Linked DNA regions of Allobranchiibius huperziae. The main gene of each other region encodes a partner of the protein of the gene in region 3 in a complex. Links are inferred from orthologs where the notes say so. Each region holds a gene or a part of one and is shown on either strand. Other genes may lie near its edges. The genes, in order: secG, secA and secY.

Region 1 (9,396 bases), 1.0 Mb from region 3 along the record:
CTCATCGACGCCGGGACCAAGAACGTCGGCTTCGGCGACTGGGCCGAACAGCTGATTGCGGAGAGCACCGGCAAGGACGGCAAGGGCCTGCTGCCGGTCGTGGTCGGCACCTCGTCCGTGGGCGGTCTGCTGGACGACGAACTGGGCGTTCACCTGGTCGCGGGCGACGACGACTCCACGCCCCAGGGCGCGGCGGACGTCGCGGTGGGCGGCTCGCTCGGTGCGTCCATGCTGCTGTGGGAGGCCGCCGTCGCGGTGGCCGGGCGACTGCTCGGCATCAACCCGTTCGACCAGCCTGACGTCGAGAGCGCGAAGGCCGCGTCGCGGGAGCTCCTGAGCGCAGGCACCGGGGGCGGCGACGCCCCGGCGTTCACCGACGGCGCGATCGAGGTGCGCGCGCTCGGCGGCGACTGGCTCGGCGGCGCGACGGACGTGTCAGCCGCGATCGACGCCCTGCTGGCGCAAATGCCGCACCACGGCTACCTCGCTGTGATGGCCTATCTGGACCGGATCGCCGACCAGTCGCTGGCCGACGTACGGGTGGCCTTCGCCGCGAAGCTCGACCGGCCGGTCACCTTCGGGTGGGCGCCGCGCTTCCTGCACTCGACCGGTCAGTACCACAAGGGCGGCCCTGCGATCGGTATCTACCTGCAGATCACCACGACCCCGCGGCAGGACATGGAGGTGCCGGGTCGTGACTTCACCTTCGGCGACTTCATCACCTCCCAGTCCGGTGGCGACGCCAAGGTGCTCGCCGACCACGGCCGGCCGGTGCTGCAGCTGCACCTCACCGAGCACGACCAGGGTCTGACCCAGCTGACGCAGGCGATCTCACAGGCCACCCAGAGCTCGCAGGGAGGGTCTGCTTCGTGAGTCCCGCCCGCGTCGCACGCGGGATCAACCCACTGCGCGGCCCCGACGATCGGCGTCTCCCGCGGATCGCCGGGCCGTGCAGCATGGTGATGTTCGGCATCACCGGAGACCTCGCGCAGAAGAAGCTGCTGCCCGCCATCTACGACCTCACCAACCGGGGTCTGCTGCCGCCGAACTTCACGCTGATCGGGTTCGCCCGGCGCGACTGGAGCCTCGCGGAGTTCACCGACGTCGTACGCCGCGCGGTCCAGGCCGGCGCCCGCACGCCCTTCCGCGAGGAGTCGTGGCGGGCACTAGCGGACGGACTGCGTTTCGTGTCAGGCAGTTTCGACGACGAAGCCGGCTTCGACCGGCTCGCCGACGAGGTGGCCAGGGCCGATGTCGAGCGCGGCACCGACGGCAACCACGCGTTCTACCTGTCGATCCCGCCGGCGGCGTTCGGCGACGTCTGCAAGCAGCTGGAGCGCAGCGGTCTCACTCGCCAGGACCCGAGCAGTTGGCGGCGGGTCATCATCGAGAAGCCGTTCGGCCACGACCTGGCCAGCGCCCGCGCGCTGAACGAGATCGTCGAGAGCGTCTTCCCACCCGAGTCGGTCTTCCGCATCGACCACTACCTGGGCAAGGAGACGGTGCAGAACATCCTGGCGCTGCGTTTCGCCAACGGGATGTTCGAGCCGGTCTGGAACTCCAACTACGTCGACCACGTGCAGATCACGATGGCCGAGGACATCGGGATCTCCGGTCGGGCCGGCTACTACGACGGCATCGGCGCGGCGCGCGACGTCATCCAGAACCATCTGCTGCAGCTGCTCGCGCTCACCACGATGGAGGAGCCCAACTCCTTCGACGCGGACGCGCTGCGTGCGGAGAAGGAGAAGGTGCTCGCCGCCGTACACAGCCCGAGCGACCTGGCGCTCGCGACGGCCCGCGGGCAGTACGCCGCAGGGTGGCAGGGCAGCCAGAAGGTGACCGGCTTCCTGCAGGAGGACGGCATCGACCCGGAGTCGACCACCGAGACGTACGCCGCGGTGAAGCTGCTGGTCGACTCGCGGCGCTGGGCGGGCGTTCCGTTCTACCTGCGCACCGGCAAGCGGCTCGGCAAGCGCGTCACCGAGGTGGCCGTCGTCTTCAAGCGGGCACCGCACCTGCCGTTCGCCGACACCGCCACCTCCGAGCTGGGCGAGAACGCCATCGTGATCCGGGTGCAGCCCGACGAGGGCATCACGATCCGGTTCGGCTCCAAGGTGCCCGGCGCGGGCTCGATGGAGGTGCGCGACGTGACGATGGACTTCGGATACGGCAGCGCGTTCACCCAGGCGAGTCCTGAGGCCTATGAACGCCTCATCCTCGACGTGCTGCTCGGCGAGCCGCCGCTCTTCCCGCGGCATGCCGAGGTCGAGACGTCGTGGCGGATCCTGGACCCGATCGAGCGGTTCTGGGCCCGCAAGGGCAGGCCCCAGCCGTACGACGCGGGCACCTGGGGCCCGGCCGACGCGGACGCGCTGCTGCGCCGCGACGGCCGCGAATGGAGGATGCCGTGATCGTCACGCTCGAGGACACCGACACCCGCGCAGTGAGCAAGCGCCTGGTCGCCCTGCGCAACTCCGTCGGTGCGGTCGCGCTGGGTCGGGTGATGACGCTCCTGATCGTCACCGACGAGGACGGCGCCGAGAAGGCCCTGGAGGCCGCGGCCGAGGCCAGCCGTCAGCACCCGAGCCGGATCATCACGCTGATCCGCGCCGGCGGTCGCGGCGCAGCGCGGATGGACGCCCAGATCCGCGTCGGCGGCGACGCCGGCGCGAGCGAGATCGTCGTCTGCCGCCTGTACGGCGAGCTGGCGTCGCACAGCGAGAGTGTGGCGGTGCCGTTGATGCTGGCCGACTCCCCCGTGGTCGCCTGGTGGCCCGGCGACTGCGACGCGGACGTCGCAGGTTCGCCGATCGGCCGGATGGCGATCCGCCGGATCACCGACGTATCGCAGTCGGGCAATCCCCCGAGGGCGCTGCTGGCGCGCCAGGAGCACTACGCCCCCGGGGACACCGACATGGCCTGGTCGCGCACCACCCGCTGGCGGGGTCTGCTCGCCACGGCGCTGGACCAGCCGCCGTACGAGTCGGTGGAGTCGGTGACCGTCTGCGGCGCCCACGACTCGGCCAGCACCGACCTGCTGGCCGGATGGCTCGCGGCGCGACTGCGCTGTCCCGTGCGGCGCACGAAGAGCGACGGCGGGTCGGGGATCCACAGCGTGCAGCTGGAGCGCGCGAGCGGTCCGTTGCTGCTCACCCGCGCGTCGTCGCGCACCGCGCGCCTCACGCTGCGCGATCAGCCGGATCAGGTCGTCAGCCTGCACCGCTACGACACCGCCGAATGCCTGGCCGAGGAACTGCGCCGGCTGGACGCCGACGCCGTCTACCGCGAAGCCCTGGTCGTCGGCATGCCCGAGGTCGCCGGCGCCGCGGGCGGCCGCCGACCCTCCCGATCGAAAGGGTGAACGATGAGTGGACCGCAGTTCGTCGTGCACGAGAACAAGCAGGACCTGAGCGCTGCCGTCGCCCGCAGCCTCGGTGAGGAGATCGTCGCCGCGCAGCGGGCGCGCGGCATCGCCCACCTCGTGCTCACCGGGGGCTCGATGGGCGGGGGCACCCTCGCCGGCCTGCGCGACCAGCACGGACCCGAGATCGACTGGTCGAGCGTGCACTTCTGGTGGGGTGACGAGCGCTTCGTCCCGCTCGGCGACGAGGACCGCAACGACGCCGAGGCCCGCGATGCGCTGCTGGACCACATCGACGTACCGGACGGGAACGTGCACGTGATGGCTCCGTCCGGAGGCGACTTCGGTGACGATCTGGACGCGGGCGCCGCGGCGTACGCCCAGGAACTCGCCCGATACGCCGCGCCCGGCGCCGACGTGCCTGCCTTCGACGTGCTGATGCTCGGGGTCGGACCGGATGCGCACATCGCCTCGCTCTTCCCGCAGCACCCGGCACAGCGCGATGTCGACGCCTCCGCGATCCCCGTGCGTGAGTCGCCCAAGCCCCCGCCGCTGAGGATCAGTCTCAGCTACCCGGCGATCAACGCCGCACGGCAGGTCTGGTTCCTGGTGTCCGGCGAGGAGAAGGCGCAGGCGGTCGCGCACGCCACGTCAGCCGACGCCGACCCGTGGGACTACCCGGCGAGCGGGGCGCACGGCACCGAGGCCACCATCTGGTGGCTCGACAAGGCCGCCGCGTCCCAGCTCCCCTCCTGAGACGCATCTGGGGTCGTAGCGCGCTCTATGGAGCGCGCTACGACCCCATACTCTGAGCTGCCGGAGGTTCGCTTGCGACGGATCTCCGCAGGATCGCGCCGTCGTGCTCTCGTGCGGCGCCACCGGCTCGCCGGCGACGCCGACGGACCGGAGGAGGTGACGCGGGCGCTCGTCGCGCTTCACGCGACGGACCCGGCGTCGGTGTACCTGTCCGTCCTCGCGCGCAGTGCCGCGACCACGCTCGGCGAGGTGTCCGAGGCGATGTACGACCGGCGCAGCCTGGTGCGCTGGATGGGGATGCGTCGCACGCTGTTCGTCGTCGCTCGCGATGACGTGCCGATGATCCAAGCCGCGGTGAGCGCATCGGTGGGAGCGACGCTCCGCCGCCGGCTCATCTCCCGCATGATCCGCAATGGCACCGAACCACCTCTCTCCGACGAAGTGGACGAGTGGCTGCGAAGCCTCGAAGGCGACGTCGAGAGCGCGTTGGTCCGGCTCGGCGCGGCCACCGGGACTCAGTTGGCGTCCGAGGTGCCGGCTCTGAGGACGCTGATACCGGCGCGGACGGCGTCCGAGAGCGTGCAGCGTCTCACCACGTCCGTCCTCACCCTGATGAGCGCCGACGGGCGGCTCGTCCGCAGCACCCCGACCGGACCATGGACCAGCCGCCGGCATCTGTGGGAGACGACCACTGCCTGGTGGCCGCACAGCGTCCCGCTCGTGGACGAATCAGACGCGCAACGCGACCTCGCACGCCGGTGGCTGGAACGATTCGGACCCGCCACGGTCGAGGACCTGCAGTGGTGGACCGGCTGGACCAAGACCACCACCGCCCGCGTGCTCCAGGCACTTCCGATCGAGGAGGTCGACCTGCACGGGCGACCTGGAATCGCCCTCTCCGACGGCTCCGATCAAGAAGCCGCGGATGCGGAGGACTGGGGACGCCGACCGCCGGTCGCTGCGCTGCTGCCCGCCCTCGACCCCACGCCCATGGGATGGAAGCACCGCGACTGGTTCCTCGGTATCGAGCAGGAAGCGATCTTCGACCGCGCCGGGAACATTGGTCCCACCCTCTGGTGGGACGGGGAGATCATCGGATCCTGGGCCGTCGCGCCGTCCGGCGAGATCCGCACCGTGATCGCGGCCGAGCGCGGCGAGGATGCGCGTACGGCCGTGGACGATGCGGCGGCCCGACTGCAGGCCAGGCTCGACGGCGCCGTCGTGATCCCCGCCGTCCGCACAGCCCTCGAACAGTCGCTCTGAGACGCGTCTGGGGTCGTGGCGCGCTCTCTAGAGCGCGCTACGACCCCATCGACAGAGTCTGTCCGGTCAGCGGATCAGGCCACGGCCCCTCAGGGTGCCGAGCGCCTCATCGAGGATGACGGCGCCCTCGGCGTCGCTGCGGCGTTCCTTCACGTAGGCCAGGTGGGTCTTGTACGGCTCGGCGCGTGGCGCGGTCGGCGGGTTGTCCTTGTCCTGCCCGGCAGGCAGGCCGCAGCGGGGGCAGTCCCAGGTCTGCGGGATCGCCATACCGGGCTCCTCCGCGAAGCTCGGCCGGGTCTCGTGCCCGTTGGCGCAGTAGAACGCCACCGTCACCCGCGGCGCGGAATCACCCCGCTCCGCCTCCCCCATGGGACCGGCACCGACTCGACTTCCACGAATTGCATTACCACCGGCCACGAACGGGCTCCCTAGCTGAATCGAGCGACGAGACCCAGGCCGACGACGGCCAGGATCCAGAGCGAGCCGCCGACGACGGTGAGGCGGTTGAGGTTGCGCTCCGCGACCGAGGACCCGCCGAGGCTGGAGGAGACCCCGCCACCGAACATGTCCGACAGTCCACTGCCCTGCCCCTTGTGCAGCAGGATGAGGAGCACCAGTAGGACACTGGTCAGCAGGACGATCACCTGCAGGGCGATACGGATGACATCCACGTGCCTGGAACTCACCTTCGATGGAGCGGAGACCCACCCGGTACGGGCGGCCGTTGCGAATTTTACACAGTCGGCGGCGGTCCACCCGCATACCGGCTGCTACTGGTGAGGATCAGGTCGCGCCGACGTGCGCCTGGTAGCGGCAGATCGTCGCGAACTCCTCCACGTCGATCGACGCCCCGCCGACCAGCGCGCCGTCGACATCGTCCTTGGCCATGATGGCCGCGACGTTCCCCGATTTGACCGATCCGCCGTAGAGGACCCGGACCGCTGCGGCGACCTGGTCGGAGTAGAGCTGACCCAGGCGGCCACGGATGGCCGCACACACCTCCTGCGCGTCGTCCGGGGTGGCGACCTCGCCCGTGCCGATGGCCCACACCGGCTCGTACGCGATGACGATGCTGTTCACCTGCTCGGCGGACAGACCGTGCAGCGCGACGTCCAGCTGACCCAGGACGAAGGCCACCTGGTCGCCGGCGCGGCGCACCTCCAGGGACTCCCCCACGCACAGCAACGGCGTGACGCCGTTCTGGTACGCGGCGGCGACCTTCTGGGCGACCAGCGCGTCGTCCTCGTGGTGGTACTCGCGGCGTTCGCTGTGCCCGACGACGACGTAGCTGCAGCCGAGCTTGGCCAGGAACCGGCCGGAGATCTCACCGGTGTAGGCACCCGACTCGTGCGCGGACAGATCCTGCGCGCCGAACTTCAGCTTGAGCCGGTCACCGTCGATCAGGGTCTGCACCGAGCGGATGTCGGTGAACGGCGGGATCACCGCCACCTCGACCTGCGCGAAGTCGTGCCGCTTGTCGCGCAGCATCCAGTCCAGCTTCTGGACCAGCACGGTGGCCTGCTGGTGGTCCAGGTTCATCTTCCAGTTGCCCGCGATCAGCGGGACGCGGGCGCTGGTGTCGGCCATGGGTCAGTCCTCCAGGACGGCAAGACCGGGCAGGGTCTTGCCCTCCAGATACTCCAGGCTCGCTCCCCCACCGGTCGAGATGTGCGAGAAGTCGTCGTCGGCGAATCCGCCCTGGCGTACGGCGGCGGCGGAGTCGCCACCGCCCACGACGGTGAACGCGCCAGCCGACGTCGCGTCGACCAGCGCCTGCGCGACGGTCTGGGTGCCGGCGGCGTACGGCGCCATCTCGAACGCGCCCATCGGGCCGTTCCAGAAGACCGTCTTCGCACCGGCGATCCTGCGCGCGAACAGCTGCGCCGACTCCGGTCCGATGTCCAGGCCCATTCGGTCGGCCGGGATCGCGTCCGCGGCGACCAGGTCGTGCGCGGCGTCCGCAGAGAAGGCATCGGCGGCGACGACGTCGACGGGCAGGACGATATCCACTCCCCTGTTCTCGGCGTCCGCCAGATAGCCCTTCACGCGGTCGATCTGGTCCTTCTCCAACAGCGAGGTGCCCACCTCGTGGCCCTGCGCGGCCAGGAAGGTGAAGACCATGCCGCCGCCGATGAGCAGCATGTCTGCGTGCTGCAGCAGGTTCTCGATCACGCCGAGCTTGTCGGAGACCTTGGCGCCACCGAGCACCACGGCGTACGGGCGCGCGGGCCGGGTGAGGCGTTGCAGCACCGCGACCTCCTGCTCGACCAGTCCGCCGGCCGCCTGCGGAAGCCGCTCGGCGACGTCGTAGACGCTCGCCTGCTCGCGGTGCACGACGCCGAAGCCGTCGCTGACGAAGACGTCCGCGAGAGAGGCCAACTGGTCGGCGAACTCCGCGCGGGCGGCAGCGTCCTTCGCGGTCTCACCGGGGTTGAAGCGCAGGTTCTCCAGCATGGCGACCTCGCCGTCGCCCAGGGCGTCGACGGTGGCGTGCGCGGACGGTCCCACGGTGTCCTGCGCGAGCGGCACCGGGACGCCGAGCAGCTCGGACAGCCGCTGCGCCGCGGGTGCGAGGGAGTACCTCGCCTCCGGTGCGCCCTTCGGTCGGCCGAGGTGCGCGCAGACGATCACCCGTGCACCGGCCTGCGTGAGCCGCTGGATGGTCGGCACCGACGCGCGGACCCGGCCGTCGTCGGTGATGGCGCCGTCCTTGTCGAGCGGGACATTCAGGTCGCTGCGCAGCAGCACCTTCTTGCCGCGCAGGTCACCCAGATCCTTGATCGTGCGCATCGGGCTCAGAGGCCCTTGCCGACCAGCGCCGTCAGGTCCACGAGTCGGTTGGAGTAACCCCACTCGTTGTCGTACCAGCCGACGACCTTGACCTGGTTGCCGATGACCTTGGTCAGGCCGGAGTCGAAGATGCACGAGCTGGGGTCGGTGACGATGTCGCTGGAGACGATGGGGGCGTCGGTGTACTTCAGGTAGCGCCCGTCGGCCACCTTCTTGACGGCCTCGTTGACCTCCTGGACCGACGTCTCGCGGCCCGCCTCGAAGGTGAGGTCGGTGGCCGAGCCGGTCGGGGTCGGCACCCGCAGCGCGTAGCCGTCGAGCTTGCCCTTCAGCTCCGGCAGCACCAGGCCGATGGCCTTCGCGGCACCGGTGGAGGTCGGCACGATGTTGATGGCCGCGGCGCGGGCACGGCGCAGGTCCTTGTGCGGGCCGTCCTGCAGGTTCTGGTCGGCGGTGTAGGCGTGGATCGTCGTCATCAGGCCCTTGACGATGGTGAACTCGTCGTTGAGGGCCTTCGCCATCGGTGCCAGGCAGTTGGTGGTGCACGAGGCGTTGGAGATGACGTGGTGCTTCGCCGGGTCGTAGTCGCCGTCGTTGACGCCCATCACGATGGTGATGTCCTCGTTGGACGCGGGCGCGGACACGATGACCTTCTTGGCGCCACCGTCGATGTGCACCCGGGCCTTGGTCGCGTCGGTGAAGAGGCCGGTGGACTCGATGACGACATCGGCGCCGAGGTCACCCCACGGCAGCGCGGAGGGGTCACGTTCGGCGAAGGCCTTGAACGACTTGCCGTTCGCGGTGATCTCGTCCTCGGACGAGGTGACGTCGCCGTCGAAGATCCCGAGGATCGAGTCGTACTTCAGCAGGTGTGCGAGGGTCGCGTTGCTGGTCAGGTCGTTGACGCCGACGATCTCGATGTCGGCGCCGGAGGCGACGGCGGCGCGGAAGAAGTTGCGGCCGATGCGGCCAAAACCATTGATACCTACCCGGACAGTCACGATCGGCTCATTCCTTCTGGTTGGAGGACTTCGGCAGGCCTCGACCCTATGGGACAACTCGCCGGTACGCCGAACGGCCGTGTGCGGTCGTCTGACCCCGGCGCGCGTGGTCGCGGACGGGTCAGCCGTCCAGCATGTCCGGCGTGAGGTTGGCGTCGGTGCCGGGAATGTCCCGGTCGCCGGCCAGCTTGTCGGCCATCGCGAGCAGCCGACGAATCCGCC
Region 2 (9,813 bases), 1.8 Mb from region 3 along the record:
GGCACGGCCCGCTCACCACCCGCGAGTGCGAGGCACGACTCGCCGCAGACGTGGTGCGCCCGACCGAGCACTGGGGATGGAACTGGTCGTTGGTGAAGAACGCGCTGGAGCACCTGTTCTGGGCCGGTGACATCAGCTCGGCGGGGCGCACCGCGCAGTTCGAGCGGCGCTACGACGCCGTACGCCGGGTCCTTCCGCCGACGCAGCGCGCCGCGGCGGATCCGGCCTCCCGGCCCGCTCCGGCCGAGGCGTTCGTGGAACTCATGCGGATCGCGGCGCGAGCCCACGGCATCGCCACCGTGCAGTGCCTGCGCGATTACGTCCGGCTCAGCCCGGAGCAGGCGGCGCCCGCTCTCGAGACGCTGGTGGGCGCCGGAGAGCTGGAGCCGGTGACGATCGAGGGTTGGAATCGCCCTGCCTACCTGCACGTCGACGCCGCGCGTCCCCGTGCCGTGCACGCCGAGGCGCTGCTCAGCCCGTTCGACTCGCTCATCTGGCAGCGGGATCGCACGCACAAGCTGTGGGACTTCCACTACCGGCTGGAGATCTACGTGCCGGCGCCGCAGCGGGTGCACGGCTACTACGTGCTGCCCTTCCTCTTCGGCGACCGGCTGGTGGGCCGGGTCGATCTCAAGGCGGATAGGGCGGCGGGGGCGTTGCTGGTGCAGGGGGTGCACTGGGAGGTGCACGCGGACGTCGCCGCCCGGCGAGCCCTGGGGCGACAGTTGGAGCAGATGGCCGACTGGTTGGATCTGGACAGAGTGACCGGGCCAGGCATGGAGGAGACACGATGAGCGAGCTGACCGTCCGCCGCGACGAGGAGCGCAGTCGCTACGAGGCCTACCTCGGCGACGAACGGATCGGTGTCGCCGACTTCGAGCAGGTCGGGGCAGCCGTTCTGCTGCCGCACGTCGAGATCGACCCGCGCCACGAGGGTCGGGGCCACGCCTCGCAGCTCACCCGCGCGACCCTGGACGACCTGCGCGCTCGCGGGGTCACCCGGATCGTGCCGCAGTGCCCTTTCGTGCGGATGTGGGTGACCAGGCACCCGGAGTATCAGGACCTGGTCGGCTCGTAGTCCGCAGCGAGCAACTCGAAGTAGATGCTGTTGCTGATCGAGCCGTCCGTGCGGGTGTAGTCGGCGTGGGCATGCCCCCACTCGCGAAATCCCCTGTCCCGCAACAGTTTCTGGGAGTCGACGTTCTCTGCGTCGGTGTCCGCGTCGATGCGGATCAGGCCCAGGCCGTCCTGGGTCGGTGGCGCGAAGCCGTGGGCCAACGCGGCGTCGATCGCCTCAGCGGCGTACCCCCGGCCCCGTGCGTCCGGGTAGAGCCAGTAGCCGATCTCGGCGCGGTCGCGCACCGGTCCGGCGCGGTCGAAGAGGGTGACGGCGCCCAGGGCCTGATCGGTGCGGGCGTCGGCGATGCACCACATCACCTGCCCCTCGTCGGTCTGCCGGGCCCGTCGGTGGTACCACTCGTCCCAGGTGGAGTGCGTCGGCTGGGCGCCGGCGGGCATGTAGCGCAGCGCCGCCCGGTCGAGCTCGACGTCCTCGCCGGGGCGGTCTTGCACGGTCCAGGGCCGCAGCACGAGCCGCGCCGTGCGCAGCGTCGGGACCACGGCGGGCTCGATGTTCTGTGCGAGCCGGTCGTCGCCCTGCAGCAACTCGAACGTGAGGGCGCCCGACGGTGCGGCGCCGGGGCGCGCGAGCACGGCACGTTCGTTCGCCACCTGGCGGAAACCGGCCCGGCGCAGCGCGCGCGCCGAGGGGCGGTTCTCGATGTCGGTGCCGGCCTGCAGTCGATGCAGGCCGAGCCCCGATGCCCCGGAGTCGTCGGTCGACGGCGCGAACGCATGGGCGATCACCAGATCGAGAGCCTCCTGCAGGATGCCGAGACCCCGCGCCGAGGGATACAGCCAGTAGCTGACCCGGCCGCTCCCGAGGGTCATGACGGCTCGCAGGTGCTGCACCGCGATGTGTCCGAGGGGCTCGTCGAGGTCCGGGTCGACGATGCACCAGCAGACGGCGTCGCCCTCGGCCATCCGTTCCCGCCGCTGCAGCAGCCAGGTGGTGTACGACGCGGGGGCGGGCTGGTTGCCCATCATGAACCGCTCGCTCTGCTCGTCCGGCCCCTGACGCGGCACGTCGTCGCCATGCCAGGGGCGTAGGAGGAACCGGCCGCCGTCCAGGACCGGCGGGTCGTACCACGGGTGCCGGGGCCGCCGAGGTTCGCCGGCGCGCAGGTGACCCACCCAGACCCCGTCGACCGAGGCGCCGTCGGACACCGGATGCGGCACGTCCCAGATGCCGTCCACGGCGAAGCCGCATGCCCAGGCCACCCGTCGGGAGGCGAAGTTGCCCCGTGCGGCGCGCCAGGTGAGACCCGACAGCCCGAGCTCGTCGAACGCGTACGACGCGAGCAACTGCAGCGCCCGCCGGCACACCCCCGTCGCGCGCGCGTCCGGGTGCACCATGTAGCCGACCTCGAAGGTGTCGCCGCGCCGGTCGTGCAGCCCGATGTTGCCGACCCACCGGCCGGCGACCTCGATCGCCCACTCGATGCGGGCGCCCTCGAGGCGGCCACGCTCCGTCGCGGCGATGAAGTCTGCGGCGTCGGACTCCTCGTACGGCTCGGGCAATCTCAGCCACGCCCGCGCGCCGGGATCCCGGCACGCCTGCGTCATCCGGGGTATGTCGTCGACGCGCGGGGCGCGCAGGGTGAGGTCGCCGTCGACCAGGAGGGGCACGTCGTGGGGAAGGTGGGGCACGATGCCACTCAACCAGCCGTTGCACATCAGACGCACATCGATTTAGTGGCGCGCAGCACAGGGCCCTAAACTCGACGGCGGTATGCCCACTCACGAGGAGCTTTCGTGCCCAAAGTAGTCGAGAAGGTCCTTCGCGCCGGAGAAGGCCGCCTGTTGAAGAAGCTGCAGGCCATCGCCGACCAGGTCAACGTCCTGGAGGAGGACTTCGAGAAGCTCAGCGACGCCGAACTGCGTGGCGAGACCGACAAGTTCAAGGCGCGGCTCGAGGAGGGCGAGACCCTCGACGACCTGCTGCCCGAGGCGTTCGCCGCGGTCCGCGAGGCTGCCCGCCGCACCATCGGCAAGCGGCACTTCGACGTGCAGATCATGGGTGGCGCCGCGCTGCACATGGGCAACGTTGCCGAGATGCGCACCGGTGAGGGCAAGACGCTCGTCGCGACGCTGCCGTCCTACCTCAACGCACTGTCGGGCAAGGGCGTGCACGTCGTCACCGTCAACGACTACCTCGCGGAGTACCAGTCGGAGCTGATGGGCCGCGTGCACCGCGCGCTCGGTCTGGAGACCGGCGTCATCCTGGCGTCGATGACTCCGGAAGAGCGTCGCGTGGAGTACGCGAAGGACATCACCTACGGCACCAACAACGAGTTCGGCTTCGACTACCTGCGCGACAACATGGCGTGGTCGCAGGAGGAGCTGGTCCAGCGCGGGCACCACTACGCGATCGTCGACGAGGTCGACTCGATCCTGATCGACGAGGCGCGGACGCCGCTCATCATCAGCGGACCCGCCGACGAGGCCACCCGTTGGTACGTCGAGTTCGCCCGGATCGTCGACAAGCTGACCCGGGCGCCCAAGAAGGACCCCAACAACCCCACCGAGGTCCGCAAGGGCGACTACGAGGTCGACGAGAAGAAGAAGACCGTCGGCATCCTGGAGCCCGGGATCGAGAAGGTCGAGGACCTGCTCGGCATCGAGAACCTCTACGAGGCCGAGAACACCCCGCTGATCGGCTACCTCAACAACGCGATCAAGGCCAAGGAGCTGTTCAAGAACGACAAGGACTACGTCGTCATCGACGGCGAGATCCTGATCGTCGACGAGCACACCGGCCGGATGCTCGCCGGACGTCGCTACAACGAGGGCATCCACCAGGCGATCGAGGCCAAGGAGGGGGTGGACATCAAGAACGAGAACCAGACGATGGCCACCGTCACCTTGCAGAACTACTTCCGGATGTACGACAAGATCGCCGGGATGACCGGTACGGCCCAGACCGAGGCAGCCGAGCTGCACCAGATCTACAAGGTCGGCGTGCTCACCATCCCGACCAACAAGCCGATGATCCGCGAGGACAAGTCCGACCTGATCTACCGCTCCGAGAAGGCGAAGTTCGGCGCGGTCGTGGCAGACATCGTGGCGCGCCACAAGGAGGGCCAGCCGGTCCTCGTCGGCACGACCAGCGTGGAGAAGAGCGAGTACCTGTCCGAGCAGCTGCGCCGCCGCAAGGTGCCGCACGAGGTGCTCAACGCCAAGCAGCACGAGCGTGAGGCCGCGATCGTCGCGCAGGCCGGTCGCAAGGGTGCCGTCACCGTGGCCACCAACATGGCCGGCCGCGGCACCGACATCATGCTGGGCGGCAACCCAGAGTTCATCGCGGTCGCAGCGCTGAAGAAGAAGGGCCTGGACCCGGCCGAGACGCCGGAGGAGTACGAGGCCGCGTGGGACGAGGCGCTGGCCAAGGCCGAGAAGTCGGTGAAGGCGGCGCACGAGGAAGTCCTCGAACTCGGCGGTCTCTACGTGCTCGGCACCGAGCGCCACGAGTCGCGCCGGATCGACAACCAGCTGCGCGGTCGCGCGGGGCGCCAGGGCGACCCGGGCGAGAGCCGTTTCTACCTCTCGCTGCAGGACGACCTCATGCGGTTGTTCAACAACAAGCTGGTCGAGCGGTTCATGGTCGGCGCCGACGGCGAGGACGAGGTGCCCATCGAGTCCAAGATGGTCAGCCGCTCGATCCAGAGCGCGCAGGGCCAGGTCGAGAGCCAGAACTTCGAACAGCGCAAGAACGTGCTCAAGTACGACGACGTGCTGAACCGTCAGCGCGAGACCATCTACCGCGACCGTCGCCGGGTCCTCGAGGGTGAGGACCTGGAGGGGCAGATGCGCCACTTCGTCAACGACGTGGTCGACGCGTACGTCGACGGCGCGACGGCCGAGGGCTTCGCCGACGACTGGGACCTGGACACCCTGTGGGCCGCGCTCAAGGACCTCTACCCGGTGTCGGTCACGTTGGCCGAGGTCGAGGACGAGGTGGGCGGCCGGTCCGGGCTGACCGCCGAGGTGCTGGGCCAGGAGCTGCGCTCGGATGCCCAGCACGCGTACGACGCACGGGAGAAGCAGCTCGGCGAGCGGGTCACCCGTGAGGTCGAGCGCCGCGTCGTGCTCTCCGTGCTGGACCACAAGTGGCGCGAGCACCTCTACGAGATGGACTACCTCAAGGACGGCATCCACCTGCGCCAGTTCGCGCAGCGCGACCCGCTCGTGGAGTACCAGCGCGAGGGGTATGAGATCTTCGCGGCGATGAACGAGGGGATCAAGGAGGAGTCGGTCCAGAGCGTCTTCCATGTCGAGGTCGATCCGCAGGAGCTGGAGGCGTCGCTGCCCAAGCAGTCCGAGGAGCAGATGACGCTGGTCGCGCCGAACGAGTCCGGCCGCGCCGAGGCCCACCTGGTCGACGAGTCGGGCCGGATCGCCGACAAGGACTCCCAGCTGCCGCGCGCGCAGCGGCGCGCCAAGAACAAGCAGGAGAAGAAGGCGGCGACGGCGCGGTCGGGGGGCGCAGGGAGCTCGGCCAAGCGCAAGAGCTGAGTTCAGCCCAGCTCGAACGCGGTGATCAGCCACCGGCCGTCCACCCCGCTGATCCGCAGCGCGATCGCCCGTACGCGGCCCTCGTGGTGCACGACCACGCTTGCCTCGACGACGCCGTCGGCGGGCTCGCAGGTGGCGATCTTGCGGATGACGCTGCGGCGCGCCCCGACCGCCCCGCGCCGTCTCGCGACGGCGTGCCGGCGGCAGAGCGCGGAGTACAGGTCGGTGGTCATCGACCGGGCGAACTGCTGCGGCGGGCGTGACCCGGTCATGCTCTCCAGCAGCGCCGCGGTCATCGCCCGCACCCAGGCGACCGGTTCGGGCAACTGCGTGCGCAGCGTGGCCTGCGGTCCGAAGTAGGAGTCCTCGTTCGCGCTGCGGAAGTCGACCGCGAGGCAGGACTGCACGTAGCGCCTGCCGCCGCGTCCGATGCCGGCGGCGTCGGCGTAGAGGCGGTCGAGTTCGCCCTCACTGAGCACGCCGGGCTCCACGTCGACCGCGGGCCGGATCCGTAGCGGCCGTACGCCGACGTGCGCGGGAGCCGTTGACGAAGCTGTCGAACTCATCGTGGATCTCCTTGCGGGGCGGGGGTGTTCATGAGCACGGACGCTTCGGGGCGGTGGAGGATCTGTCCGACTTGAAGCAGGTCGGGATCGGGACCGATCAGCTGCCGGTTGTGGGTGTACCAGCGCGGCCACTCGGCGGCGATGGCGGCCGGGTCGTCGGTGCGCAACTCGCGGCCGACGAGGGACCAGAGACTGTCGCCACGGCGTACGACGACCTCGGTGCCGTCGTGTGCGCTGCCCGCGCAGCCGGTGACCAACGGCGCGCTCTCAGCGCCGCGAGCGCGGGTGGGGGAGGGCGCCGGTGCGGTCCAGCCGGGAACCGGTGCGCAATCGTCCATCTCCGCGCGGCTGCGGGGCACGGCAGAGCCGAAGCCGGGCACGGGGGCATGCACGACAGCATCGACGCTGCGCAGGGTGGCCGCCTGCGCGCCGGCGGGTCGACCGGCCAGTGTCGTGGTCATCGTCGCGGCCAGCAGCACCAGGGCGACGCGACCGACGAGCCCGCCGGGCAGCTCGCGCGGAGTGCTTCGGACGACGCGCAAGCCGGCGAGCACGACCAGGATCGCCCAGAGCAGGGCCAGGACCAGCGCGCCGCGGATGACCAGGGGAACGGCGTCGACGGTGCTGATGGTCGCGCGCCGATCCAGGTCGGCATAGACCGCTGTCACCGATCGGACCGACCACCACGCCGCGACCAGCAACATGGCGACCGCGCCCGCGCCGAGCGCACCTGCGCGGCCGGGGCGAAGGTTCGAGGCGATCCCGTCGGATGTCGTCATCTTTGGACTGTAGGTGCGATGGAACACATCTGTCTACGCTTTATGACGTTTGGTGTCATTTGATGACATCTGCCTCGCTGGGGTCGCCGCGTCGCTAGCCTGGCCGCATGCGATGGTCGGAGTTGTTCGCCGACCTCGAGGCGCAACTGGACGCGGCCGATCGGGCGGAGTTGGACGCTCAGGTGGCCGATCGCACCCGCCGCGAACGCGCTGCCGTGTCCTGGACGGACCGGGCGGCCGCGGCGCTCGGTGCACCGTTGACCGTGCACACGCCCTGCGGCCCGGTCCGTGGCTCGCTGGAGGATCTGGGTGCCGACTGGTTGCTGCTGGACGAGCAGGGGCACGGGCGGCTCGGCAGCGCCGTGCTGCCGTTCTCGGCGGTGCTGTCCGTGACCGGACTGCCGGTGCGCAGTACGGACGGCCGGGGTCTCGGGCGCCGGTTCGGCATCGGGGTCGCGCTGCGCGCCATCGCCCGCGACCGAGGTGCCGTCGCGGTGCACGACATCCACCGCGGGGTGGTCGTCGGCACCGTGGACGCCGTCGGGTCGGACCATCTCGACATCGCCGAGCACCCTGCCGACGCGGTGCGCAGGTCGGGCGTGCTCACCGGCCACCGCGCCGTGCCCTTCCGGGCGATCGCGGTGATCAGGCGCGGCTGACCGGGCCCTCAGTCGGCGTCGACGGTGCCGGACTCGACGCGGGTGCGCGTCTGCGCGTACGCGCGCTGGATGTAGTTCTCCAGCTCGGCGACCTCGACCCGCCAGCTCTTGCCCACCTTGATCGCGGGCAACTCACCTGAAGCGACCAATCCGTAGGCCTGGCGGGCGGAGATGTTGAGCGTCTCGGCGACGTCGGCGATCTGCACGAATCGAGCGGGCACCGCCCCATTGTGGCCCACGAGGGTCAGTTGCGCCGTTTCGGTTGTGGACGACCGTGGGTGCCGCGACACTGACGCCGGGAGGTCACCGATGCCACAGCTTCGTCGACGGGGCAGTCACGTCTCGCTGCCCGCGCCCGCCGCAGCGCGGCTGCAGCGGCCGTCGTGGCGGGACGGGCGCCTGATCGCCGGCGTGCTCCTCGTGCTGGTCGCGATGCTCACCGGCGCCGCCGCGCTCTCCCATTTCGACTCCTCGGTCGAGATGCTGCAGGCGTCGCACACGCTCGTGCCCGGTCAGACCATCGGAAAGGGCGACGTGAGATCGGTCAAGGTGCGGATGGACGGGCCGCACGCCGGATACCTGAAGGCGGGACGCCGTCTGCCGCACGGCCAGGTGGTGCGCACGGTGCAGAGCGGAGAGCTGGTGCCGGTGTCGGCCGTCGGCGACGGGTCCTCGCTGCACGAGAAGACCATCGCGCTGCCGGCCACCACGGGGCAGTCCGCGATCCTCGTCGCCGGATCGATCGTCGATCTCTACGTGTCGGCCAAACAGACCGCGGCGACCGGCGACACCGACTACCAGGAACCCAAGCTGCTGATCTCCGGTGTGCTGGTGGCCCGGATCTCGACCCCGGCCTCGGGCCTCGGGGCGGGGACCACGGACGACTCGGTGCAGGTGCAGGTCCCGGACGCGCAGGTCTCCGCGGTCCTCGCCGCGGTGAACAAGGGCGCGAAGGTCGATCTCGTGCCGGCGGCAGGATCGCCGGTGCGGGGCGGGTCGTGAGCACGACCGTCGTCACGGCGGTCAGCGCGCCGTCGGAGGCCGCCGTGGCCACCGCGCTCGGTACCGAGAGCGAGTTGCGCGTAGTGCGCCGGTGCCCCGACGTCGCCGACCTGCTCGCGGTCGCGCAGGCCGGCCGGGCGCAGGTCGCCGTGATCTCGCCCGATCTGCCGGGTGTGCGCCGCTCGACCCTTGCCGACCTGCGCGCCAGCGGTGTGCAGCTGGTCGGCGTCTTCGATCCCTATGACGAGGTGCAGGAGCGCACGCTGCGGCAGTGGGCGGTGCCGCGCGTGGTGAGCGTGCACGACCCCCGCGCCCTGGTGGCGCACGTGCTGGCCGCCGCGGCGGGCGCCACGTCCGACCCGCGGGCACCGGCCGGTGACGTCGACGCCGAGCTGGCGCTCCTCGTGGGAGATCCGCAGGGCGCCCCGGACGCCGTGGACGAGGAAGAGGAGGACGACGACCAGGATCACGAGGACGAGCCGCGCGGGAGCGGGATCATCGCCGTGTGGGGTCCGGTCGGAGCGCCCGGGCGGACGACGGTGGCGGTCAACCTGGCCGCGGAGCTCGTCCTGAGCGGCAGGTCGGCGATGGTGGTCGACGCCGACACCTACGGCGCGTGCGTCGGTCAGTTGCTGGCGCTGCTCGACGAGGCGCCCGGGATCGCCGCGGCGATGCGGCTGGCCGAGGCCGGCCGGCTCGACGTGCCCTCCCTGGCAGCCGTGGCACCCGTGGTCGATCCGGGATTCCGCGTGTTGACCGGCATCTCGCGTGCGTCCCGGTGGCCGGAGATCCGCGAGGACGCCCTCACCGAGGTGCTGCACACCGCCCGCGCGATGGTCGACCACGTCGTCGTCGACTGCGCCGCGCCGATCGAGGAGGACGAGGAGCTCAGCTACGACACGCTGGCTCCCCGCCGCAACGCCGCCACGCTCGCCACCTTGCGCGCCGCGGACACGGTCGTGGTGGTCGGCACGGCCGATCCCGTCGGGCTGCAGCGCCTCGTCCGGGCACTGGAGGACCTGCGTCCTGTGGTGCGCGTGGATCCCACGGTGGTGGTCACCAGGGTGCGCAGTTCCGCGGTCGGGAGTTCTCCCGAGACCAAGGTCACCGAGGCGCTGCACAGATTCGCCGGCGTCAGCGATCTGAGTCTGGTGCCCGAGGACCGGGAGGCTA
Region 3 (9,448 bases):
CCGTTCGTTGAAGACGGTGGGCTCCATGTGCATCTCCTGCCCAATGCCGTGCCCGGTGTAGCCGTCGACGATGCCGAAGTCGACCGACAGGCCGTCCGCCTGCCAGGCCGCCGCCCCCGCGGCCACCCGCTCCTCGATGACCTGGCCGAGCTCGTATACACCGCGCCCGGGCCGGAACGCGGCGATGCCGGCCCACAGCGCGTCACGGGTGGTGCGGGTCAGCGCGCGGTCTCCTGCGGTGGCGTACCCGCCGACGGGCAGGGTGATGGCCGCGTCACCGTGCCAGCCGTCCACGATGGCGCCGCAGTCGACCGAGACGAGGTCGCCGTCCTCCAGCACCCGCTCCCCCGGGATGCCGTGCACGACCTCGTCGTTGACCGAGATGCACAACGTCGCCGGGAAGCCCTGATAGCCGAGGAAGCTCGGCTTCGCCCCGGCATCGCGGATGAAGGCGTGCGCGAGGTCGTCCAGGCGACCGGTCGTCGTACCCACGACGGCGTGTTCGCGCACCATCTGCAGACACCGACCGACGACCAGACCCGCCGCGCGCATCGAGTGCAGCTGGTCGGCGGTCTTGACGGGCAGTCGTTCCCTGCCGAACATCACACGGTTCCGTCCGGCGTCAGGCCGTGCGGGAGACGAGCTGGTCGAGTGTCTCGTCGATACGCCGGGTCACCTCGTCGACCTCACCCATGCCGTCCAGCTCGTGCAGCAGACCGCGCTCGGCGTAGGTCTGCGCGAGCGGGTGGGTCTCCTTGTTGTAGATCTCCTGACGTTCCCGGATGACCTGCTCGGAGTCGTCGACGCGTCCGGAGGTCTTCGCGCGCTCGGTGAGGCGCGCGACCAGCTCGTCGTCGTCGACCATCAGGCGCAGCACGCCGTCGACGTGGTGGCCGTCGCGGGCCAGGAGCGCGTCGAGAGCGTCCACCTGGGCCATGGTGCGCGGGTAGCCGTCGAGCAGGAACCCGTCGGCCGCGTCGGGCTGCGCGAGCCGGTCGGCGACGATCTGGTTGGTGATCTCGTCGGTGACGTAGCCGCCAGCGTCCAGGATGTCCTTGACCTGCTTGCCGAGCGGGGTCTCGTCCTTGATGTTCGCCCGGAAGATGTCACCGGTCGACACGTGCGGGATCCCGTGGGTGGCGCACAACCGCTCCGCCTGCGTGCCCTTGCCGGCCCCCGGGGGGCCCAGGATGATCAACCTCACACCCGGCCTCCTGCCGTCTGCTCCTTCTTGGCTGCCTTGGTGGCCTTCGGCTTCGACTTCGCACCGGGCTCGTCGGACCGCAGAAATCCCTCGTAGTGATGCTGCTGCAGCTTGGAGTCGACCTGCTTCACCGTCTCCAGGCCGACGCCCACCAGGATCAGGATCGAGGCGCCGCCGAACGGGAAGTTGGAGTTGGCACCCACCATCGCCAGAGCGATGAGCGGGATCAGGGCGAGGACACCCAGGTAGACCGCGCCCACGACGGTGATGCGGGTCAGCACGTAGTTCAGGTAGTCCGCCGTCGCCTTGCCCGCGCGCACGCCGGGGATGAACGACCCCGCCGACTTCAGGTTGTCCGCGACCTCTTCGGGCTGGTAGGTGATCGAGACGTAGAAGAAGGTGAAGAACACCACGAGGACCGTCGACAGCAGCATGTAGGACCAGTGGTCACCGCGGTTGAGGTTGTTCAGCACCCACTGCGCCCAGCCCGCCGCCGGCTTGCTGCGGTCACTCGGTTGGGCGAACCCGGCGAGCAGCACCGGGAGGGACAGCAGGGAGGTCGCGAAGATGATCGGGATGACGTTGGCCATGTTGACCTTGAGCGGCAGGTACGTCGACATCCCGCCGTACATCCGCCGGCCCACCATCCGCTTGGCGTACTGCACCGGGATGCGTCGCTGGGAGTTCTCCACGAAGACCACGGCGACGGTGACGACGAGGCCCATCACGACGACCAGCAGGAACTTGCCCCAGCCCTGGTCGTGGATGGCCCACACCGAACCGGGCACCCTGGCCGCGACGGCGGTCAGGATCAGCAGCGACATGCCGTTGCCGATGCCGCGCTCGGTGATCTGCTCACCGAGCCACATGATCAGGCCGGTGCCGGCGGTCAGGACCAGCACCATAATGATCAGGTAGAAGACGCCCTGGTTCGGCATGATCGTCGGGCAGGTGCTGGAGTCGCCACCGAGCAGCGTCGAGGGGTTCGCCTTCGCGGCGGTGACCAGGGTCGCGGACTGCAGGAGCGCCAGGCCGATCGTCAGATAACGCGTGTACTGCGTCATCTTCGTCTGGCCGGACTGCCCCTCCTTCTTCAGCTCCTCGAAGCGAGGGATCACCACCGTCAGCAGCTGCACGATGATGCTGGCCGTGATGTAGGGCATGATCCCGAGCGCGAAGACCGACAGCTGCAGCAGGGCGCCGCCGGAGAAGAGGTTGGCCAGACCGAGAAAGCTCTGGTTGGACCCGGCGCCCTTCTGGCAGGCCTGGATCAGCTTGAAGCTGATCCCGGGGGTGGGGATGTGCGATCCGAGCCGGAAGATCGCCATCACCAGGAGGGTGAACAGGATCTTCTTGCGCAGGTCCGGCGTCTTGAACGCACGGGCGGCGGCGGTGAGCAACAGGTCCTCCTACGGGCGGCCGACCTCCGGTGAGGTGACGACCTGTTCTACGGACTGACCGGGCGCTTCAGCATCCGGTCCGCCGTCCCGGTCGACGTGCGAGGCGGGTGGGCAATGAGCTGACAATACCTGGCATGCCGACGCCCCGGCGGCGAGACCCTCGTGAGGGTGCCACGCTACCGGGGCGCAGGCCTTGTTCGTACGCCGGTCGGCCTACCGCCGGGGCGGCAGGCCTGCACGGGTCACGCCGAGGTGATGGAACCGCCGGCGGCCTCGATCTTCTCTTTGGCGGAGTGCGAGAACGCGTCGACCGTCAACTGCACCGACACACCGATCTCGCCGGTGCCGAGCACCTTGACCGGCACGCCCTTGCGGACCGCGCCCTTGGCGACGAGCTCGGAGGTGCCGACAGCGCCACCCTCGGGGAAGAGGGCGGTGATCTTGTCCAGGTTCACGACCTGGTAGGTCACCTTGGCGGGGTTCTTGAAGCCCCGCATCTTCGGCAGACGCATGTGCAGCGGCGTCTGACCACCCTCGAACGCGGCGGACACCTGGTAGCGGGCGCTGGTGCCCTTGGTGCCACGACCGGCGGTCTTGCCCTTGGAACCCTCACCACGACCCACGCGGGTCTTGGCCTTCTTCGCACCGGGAGCGGGTCGCAGGTGGTGCACCTTGAGCGCGTGCTCCTTGATGGGCGCCGAGGTGGTCTCGGCGTTCGTCTTCTCAGTCATCAGTCAGTCTCCTCGACGGTCACCAGGTGGGCGACCGAGCGGACCATCCCGCGGAACTCGGGACGGTCCTCCTTGACGACGGTGTGGCCGATGCGCTTGAGACCGAGCGATCGCAGGGTCTCGCGGTGCTGCGGCTTGCCACCGATGTCGGAACGAATCTGCGTCACCTTCAGCGATGCCATCACGCACCTGCCTTCGGGGACGCGGCAGCCTCCGCCATCGCGCGCTGCATACGGGCCGGGGCCACGTGGTCCAGCGGCAGTCCGCGGCGGGCAGCCACGGCCTCGGGCCGCTCCAGGCCCTTCAGCGCGGCCACCGTGGCGTGCACGATGTTGATCGCGTTGTCCGAGCCGAGCGACTTGGACAGCACGTCGTGGATACCGGCGCACTCCAGGACGGCGCGCACCGGACCACCGGCGATGACACCGGTACCGGGCGAAGCCGGCTTCAGCAGCACGACACCGGCGGCCGCCTCACCCTGGATGGGGTGCGGGATGGTCTCGCCGATCATCGGGACGCGGAAGAAGCTCTTCTTGGCCTCCTCGACGCCCTTGGCGATGGCCGAGGGGACCTCTTTGGCCTTGCCGTAGCCGACGCCGACGCTGCCCTGGCCGTCTCCGACCACGACGAGCGCGGTGAAGCTGAACCGGCGGCCACCCTGGACCACCTTGGACACGCGGTTGATGGTGATCACGCGCTCCAGGTACTGGTTGCGGTCGTCACCTCCACGGCCACCGCGGCCACCGCGGTCGTTGCCGCCGCGCCCGCCGCCACGACCACCACGGTCGTTGCCGCCGGCTGCGGCGTTGCTGTTGTCGGATCCGGTGCCCTGACTCGGGCCACCGGCACCTCGACGCTGGGGTCCAGGCATCAGTGGTTCCTCACCTTCGTGATTGCAAGTTCGGTCATGGCAGCCATCACAGGGTCAGGCCACCCTCGCGGGCGCCGTCGGCGATCGCTGCGACGCGGCCGGCGTACTTGTTGCCTCCGCGGTCGAAGACGACGGATTCCACGCCGGCTTCCTTGGCGCGGGCGGCGACCAGCTGGCCAACCTGCTTGGCCTTGGCGGTCTTGTCACCGTCGAAGATGCGCAGGTCCGCTTCCATCGTGGAGGCGGACGCCACGGTCTTGCCGACGGTGTCGTCGACGACCTGGACGAACACGTGACGCGAGGAGCGCGAGACGACCAGCCGGGGACGCTGCGTCGTACCCGAGATGCGCTTGCGCAACCGGAAGTGACGACGTGCCCGGGCAGCCTGCTTGCTCGTTGAGCGCTTGATGATCTTTGCCATGGCTTACTTACCAGCCTTTCCGACCTTGCGGCGGATGCGCTCGCCTTCATAGCGAACGCCCTTGGCCTTGTACGGGTCGGGCTTGCGCAACTTGCGGATGTTCGCCGACACTTCGCCGACGAGCTGCTTGTCGATGCCGGTGACCGAGAACCGGGTGGGGTTCTCGACGGCGAAGGAGATGCCCTCGGGGGCGGTCACGGTGATCGAGTGGCTGTACCCCAGAGCGAACTCCAGGTTGGAACCCTTCGCGACCACGCGGTAACCGGTGCCGTGGATCTCCAACTTCTTCGTGTAGCCCTCGGTGACACCGACGACCATGTTGTTGATGAGGCTGCGGGTGAGGCCGTGGCGGGCGCGGGACTCACGCTCGTCGTTGGGCCGCGACACCTGCAGCACACCCTCGTCCTGGGCGACCGTGATCGGCTCGGGCAGCGTCAGATCCAACTGACCCTTGGGTCCCTTGACGTTGACGGTACGACCGTCGATCGACACATCGACTCCGGCCGGGACCGGAACGGGGAGACGTCCGATACGAGACATCGTTGATTCCTCCTTAGTTCCTGGTCACCAGACGTAGGCGAGGACTTCCCCGCCAACGCCCTTGTTTGCTGCCTGCCGGTCGGTCAACAGACCGGAGGACGTGGACACGATCGCAACGCCGAGGCCACCGAGCACGCGAGGCATGTTCGTGGACTTGGCGTAGACACGCAGACCCGGCTTGGACACCCGTCGGACGCCCGCGATGGAGCGCTCCCGGTTGGGGCCGTACTTCAGGTCGATGATCAAGGTCTTGCCCACCTCGGCGTCCTCCACCCGGAAGCCACCGATGTAGCCCTCGGCCTGCAGGATCTCGGCGATGTGGGACTTCAACTTCGAGAACGGCATGGACGTGGAGTCGTGGTGCGCCGAGTTGGCGTTCCTGACCCGCGTCAACATGTCCGCGATCGGATCGGTCATGGTCATTGGGCTGCTCTGCCCTTCCTCACCGCGGTTTCGGGGCCACGGGATGTCCGCGGCCGACCTACGGTGTAGTTCGTAGTGATGTCCTGGCTCGCATCGGTGCGACCCATGACGGGAAGTTGTTCGACGTACGTCGAGCTCACCAGGAGCTCTTGGTCACACCGGGCAGCTCGCCACGGTGTGCCATCTCACGCAGGCAGATGCGGCACAGGCCGAACTTGCGGTACACCGCGTGCGGCCGGCCACAGCGCTGGCACCGGGTGTAGCCGCGGACGGCGAACTTCGGCTTGCGCTCGGACTTCTTGACTAGGGCGGTCTTGGCCACGGGTCAGTTCTCCTTGAACGGGAAGCCCAGTGCGCGCAACAGCGCCCGGCCCTCGTCGTCGTTGCTGGCGGTCGTCACGACCGTGATGTCCATCCCGCGGACCCGGTCGATGCGGTCCTGGTCGATCTCGTGGAAGACCGACTGCTCGGTGAGGCCGAACGTGTAGTTGCCGTTGCCGTCGAACTGCTTGGGCGACAGGCCACGGAAGTCACGGATGCGCGGCAGCGCGACCGAGACGAGGCGGTCCAGGAACTCCCACATGCGGTCGCCGCGCAGCGTGGTGTGCGCGCCGATCGGCATGCCCTCGCGCAGCTTGAACTGCGCGATCGACTTGCGGGCCTGAGTGACCGCCGGCTTCTGGCCGGTGATCGCGGCGAGGTCCTTGATGGCACCGTCGATCAGCTTGGAGTCGCGGGCTGCGTCGCCCACACCCATGTTGACGACGACCTTCACGACGCCGGGCACCTGCATGACGTTGCCGAAGTCGAACTGCTCGCGCAGCGCGGCCTTGATCTCGGCGTGGTAGCGCGCCTTCATGCGGGGCGTCGACGATGCCGATGCCGTCGTGGTCGGAGTGGCAGTAGCAGTCATCACAGGTCCTTTCCGGAACGCACCGCGACACGGGTACGGACGGTCTTGGTGCGCCCGTCACGCTCGACCTGCTCGACGCGGGTCCGGATACGGGTGGGCTTGCCGGTCTCGGGGTCGACCACGGCCACGTTGCTCACGTGGATCGGCGCCTCGACGACCTCGATGCCGCCGGAGCCACCACCGGGCTGACCCGCACGCACGTGCTTGGTCACCCGGTTGATGCCCTCGACGAGCACCCGACCGTTCTCGGGGTACACCGCGATGACCTTGCCCTGCTTGCCCCGGTCACCGCCGTTCTTCTGCGAACGGCCGCTGATGACCTGGACCAGGTCGTTCTTCTTGATCTTCATGGTCGGCTTGGTAGGAGCCGCCACCTTCTTCTTCAACGCCATGGTTCAGAGCACCTCCGGGGCCAGCGAGATGATCTTCATGAAGCGCTTCTCGCGCAGCTCGCGGCCCACCGGGCCGAAGATGCGGGTGCCCCGGGGGTCACCGTCGCCCTTGAGGATCACCGCTGCGTTCTCGTCGAATCGGATGTACGAGCCGTCGGCCCGGCGGCGCTCCTTGCGGGTGCGCACGATGACAGCCTTGACGACGTCGCCCTTCTTGACGTTGCCACCGGGGATGGCGTCCTTGACGGTCGCCACGATCGTGTCACCGATGCCGGCGTAGCGACGGCCCGAGCCGCCGAGAACCCGAATGCACAAGATCTCCTTGGCACCGGTGTTGTCGGCGACGCGAAGTCGCGACTCCTGCTGGATCACTGGTTTTCTCCTGTCGTCTCACTGGTTCTCACCGCGCAGCGGTGAGCCTTGCGGAACTAGTGGTTTTTGGGTTACTTCGCTCGTTCGAGGATCTGCACGATGCGCCAGTGCTTGTGCGCTGACAACGGGCGGGTCTCCATGATCTGGACGCGGTCGCCGACACCACAGTCGTTGGTCTCGTCGTGCGCCTTGATCTTCGTGGTGCGACGGATGACCTTGCCGTAGAGCGCGTGCTTGACGCGGTCCTCGACCTCGACCACGACGGTCTTGTCCATCTTGTCGCTCACGACGTAGCCCTGCCGCGTCTTGCGGTAGTTGCGATCGTCATCGGTCACGGTCTTCTCCTGCGTGTTCTCGCTCATGTCAGCTCACCTTCGAGGGGGACTCGTCGGTGGGCGCCTGGCCGATGCCGAGCTCGCGCTCACGCATCTCGGTGTAGAGCCGGGCGATGTCCTTGCGGACCGCGCGCAGCCGGGAGTTGTTCTCCAGCTGGCCGGTCGCGGACTGGAACCGCAGATTGAACAGCTCCTGCTTGGCCTTGCCCAACTCTTCGTCGAGACGCGCGTCGTCGAACTCACGCAGCGCCTTCGGCATGAGGTCCTTGGAACCGGTAGCCATCAGAAGTCACCACCTTCACGTGCGACGAAGCGGCACTTCATCGGCAACTTGTGCATCGCCAGGCGCATGGCCTCGCGTGCGACGTCTTCGGACACACCGGACAGCTCGAACATCACGCGTCCGGGCTTGACGTTGGCGATCCACCACTCGGGCGAACCCTTACCGGAACCCATCCGGGTCTCGGCCGGCTTCTTGGTCAGCGGGCGGTCGGGGTAGATGTTGATCCACACCTTTCCGCCTCGCTTGATGTAGCGGGTCATGGCGATACGAGCGGACTCGATCTGCCGGTTGGTGACGTAGGCGGGCTCGAGAGCCTGGATGCCGAAGTCACCGAACGTGACGCGGGTGCCGCCCTTGGCGGCGCCGCTGCGACCCGGGTGGTGCTGCTTGCGGTGCTTCACACGACGGGGAATCAACATCAGGCCTGCACCCCCTCGGCGGTCGGCGCGGGTGCGTCGGTCGCGGGGGCAGCGCTCTGCCCGGCAGCCGGCGCGTCGTCACGACGGGGACGGCTCGCGCCCCGGTCGCCACCACGGTCGGTGCGCGGACCACGGTCGTCACGCCGGTGGGCCGGACGCGACGGCGCGGCGGCCTGCTCGCGTGCCAGTTCCTTGGCGGTGAGGTCACCGTTGTAGATCCAGACCTTCACGCCGATGCGACCGAACGTCGTCTTGGCCTCGTAGAAGCCGTAGTCGATGTTCGCGCGCAGCGTGTGCAGCGGGACGCGGCCCTCGCGGTAGAACTCGGTGCGGCTCATCTCGGCGCCGTTCAGACGACCGGAGACCATCACCCGGATGCCCTTGGCACCGGCGCGCTGGCTGGACTGCATGCCCTTGCGCATCGCACGACGGAAGTTCACCCGCGCCGACAGCTGCTCGGCGATGCCCTGCGCGACCAGCTGAGCGTCGGCCTCGGGGTTCTTGACCTCGAGGATGTTCAGCTGCACCTGCTTGGCGGTGAGCTTCTCCAGCTCGCCACGCAGCCGGTCGGCCTCGGCGCCGCGGCGACCGATGACGATGCCGGGACGCGCGGTGTGGATGTCGATGCGGACCCGGTCACGGGTGCGCTCGATGTCGACGCGGCTGATGCCCGCGCGCTCCATGCCCTTGGACATGAGGCGACGGATGGCCACGTCTTCCTTGACGTAGTCGCGGTAGCGCTGGCCGGCCTTGTTGCTGTCGGCGTACCAGCGGCTCTTGTGCTCGGTGGTGATGCCGAGGCGGAAACCGTTCGGGTTGACCTTCTGACCCATGGTTATCGCCGTCCTTCCTGCGAATCCGGCTGGGTGACCTGCACGGTGATGTGGCTGCTGCGCTTGAGGATCTGGCTGGCCCGACCCTGGGCACGCGGGCGGAACCGCTTCATCGTGGGGCCCTCGTCGACGTACGCGGCGCTGACCACGAGGGTGCGCTCGTCGAATGCCTGCGAGTGCTTGTCGGCGGTGACGCGGGCGTTGGCGATGGCGCTGCGAAGCACCTTCAGCACCGGCTCGCTCGCCGTCTGCGGCGCGAAGGTGAGCACGGCGATGGCTTCGCCGGCCTGCTTGCCGCGGATCATGTCCAC

What was found.
Region 1: secY (region 3) and secG share a complex: the UniProt entries of both Escherichia coli proteins name them as parts of the sec protein translocase complex. The link is inferred for Allobranchiibius huperziae from one-to-one orthologs.
Region 2: the proteins of secY (region 3) and secA are in contact, whole or in part, in a crystal structure (PDB 3DIN), measured with the Thermotoga maritima proteins. The link is inferred for Allobranchiibius huperziae from one-to-one orthologs. Residues at the interface, in WP_004081795.1 of Thermotoga maritima: Glu108, Gly109, Glu110, Glu111, Ala236, Glu237, Arg238, Arg239, Ile240, Thr241, Ile242, Gln243, Tyr244, Ala245, Arg246, Arg247, Val248, Thr249, Gly250, Arg251, Arg252, Val253, Tyr254, Gly256, Ala257, Ser258, Thr259, Tyr260, Leu261, Pro262; in WP_004082002.1 of Thermotoga maritima: Glu261, Ala262, Arg263, Lys300, Ala301, Arg302, Thr303, Ile304, Ile305, Leu323, Tyr324, Asp325, Pro326, Val329, Ser330, Tyr333, Ile336, Lys340, Phe345, Val349, Glu363, Phe364, Tyr374, Ser375, Gly376, Gly377, Glu393, Ile395, Thr482, Ser483.

What each region holds. Positions count from the first base shown.
Region 1 is NZ_JACCFW010000001.1:1,833,032-1,842,427, forward strand. The notes cover bases 4,434-7,336. They hold secG (preprotein translocase subunit SecG), read right to left. Parts: upstream 6,055-7,336; coding sequence 5,812-6,054; downstream 4,434-5,811. Other genes in these bases: HNR15_RS08725 (DNA glycosylase AlkZ-like family protein), read left to right, coding at 4,434-5,383; HNR15_RS08730 (RNA polymerase-binding protein RbpA), read right to left, coding at 5,450-5,800; tpiA (triose-phosphate isomerase), read right to left, coding at 6,167-6,970; HNR15_RS08745 (phosphoglycerate kinase), read right to left, coding at 6,974-7,336. Outside these bases: HNR15_RS08705 (glucose-6-phosphate isomerase), read left to right, coding at 1-873; zwf (glucose-6-phosphate dehydrogenase), read left to right, coding at 870-2,414; HNR15_RS08715 (glucose-6-phosphate dehydrogenase assembly protein OpcA), read left to right, coding at 2,411-3,364; pgl (6-phosphogluconolactonase), read left to right, coding at 3,368-4,120; more of HNR15_RS08725, read left to right, coding at 4,232-4,433; more of HNR15_RS08745, read right to left, coding at 7,337-8,173; gap (type I glyceraldehyde-3-phosphate dehydrogenase), read right to left, coding at 8,179-9,174; DNA-binding protein WhiA, read right to left, coding at 9,296-9,396. UniProt on the Escherichia coli protein: Subunit of the protein translocation channel SecYEG. Overexpression of some hybrid proteins has been thought to jam the protein secretion apparatus resulting in cell death; while this may be true it also results in FtsH-mediated degradation of SecY.
Region 2 is NZ_JACCFW010000001.1:1,008,042-1,017,854, forward strand. The notes cover bases 2,515-5,834. They hold secA (preprotein translocase subunit SecA), read left to right. Parts: upstream 2,515-2,874; coding sequence 2,875-5,634; downstream 5,635-5,834. Other genes in these bases: HNR15_RS04800 (GNAT family N-acetyltransferase), read right to left, coding at 2,515-2,769; HNR15_RS04810 (Rv3235 family protein), read right to left, coding at 5,637-5,834. Also shown: HNR15_RS04790 (winged helix-turn-helix domain-containing protein), read left to right, coding at 1-794; HNR15_RS04795 (GNAT family N-acetyltransferase), read left to right, coding at 791-1,078; more of HNR15_RS04800, read right to left, coding at 1,057-2,514; more of HNR15_RS04810, read right to left, coding at 5,835-6,200; HNR15_RS17900 (LysM peptidoglycan-binding domain-containing protein), read right to left, coding at 6,197-6,979; HNR15_RS04820 (hypothetical protein), read left to right, coding at 7,087-7,638; HNR15_RS04825 (helix-turn-helix domain-containing protein), read right to left, coding at 7,647-7,859; HNR15_RS04830 (hypothetical protein), read left to right, coding at 7,948-8,640; HNR15_RS04835 (CpaE/TadZ family protein), read left to right, coding at 8,637-9,813. UniProt on the Escherichia coli protein: Required for protein export, interacts with the SecYEG preprotein conducting channel.
Region 3 is NZ_JACCFW010000001.1:2,836,269-2,845,716, forward strand. Bases 403-3,357 are described here. They hold secY (preprotein translocase subunit SecY), read right to left. Parts: upstream 2,605-3,357; coding sequence 1,201-2,604; downstream 403-1,200. Other genes in these bases: map (type I methionyl aminopeptidase), read right to left, coding at 403-603; HNR15_RS13330 (adenylate kinase), read right to left, coding at 623-1,204; rplO (50S ribosomal protein L15), read right to left, coding at 2,847-3,335; rpmD (50S ribosomal protein L30), read right to left, coding at 3,335-3,357. Also shown: more of map, read right to left, coding at 1-402; more of rpmD, read right to left, coding at 3,358-3,517; rpsE (30S ribosomal protein S5), read right to left, coding at 3,517-4,206; rplR (50S ribosomal protein L18), read right to left, coding at 4,253-4,627; rplF (50S ribosomal protein L6), read right to left, coding at 4,631-5,167; rpsH (30S ribosomal protein S8), read right to left, coding at 5,192-5,590; HNR15_RS13370 (type Z 30S ribosomal protein S14), read right to left, coding at 5,727-5,912; rplE (50S ribosomal protein L5), read right to left, coding at 5,916-6,503; rplX (50S ribosomal protein L24), read right to left, coding at 6,503-6,895; rplN (50S ribosomal protein L14), read right to left, coding at 6,899-7,267; rpsQ (30S ribosomal protein S17), read right to left, coding at 7,339-7,629; rpmC (50S ribosomal protein L29), read right to left, coding at 7,631-7,885; rplP (50S ribosomal protein L16), read right to left, coding at 7,885-8,304; rpsC (30S ribosomal protein S3), read right to left, coding at 8,304-9,137; rplV (50S ribosomal protein L22), read right to left, coding at 9,140-9,448. UniProt on the Escherichia coli protein: The central subunit of the protein translocation channel SecYEG. Consists of two halves formed by TMs 1-5 and 6-10.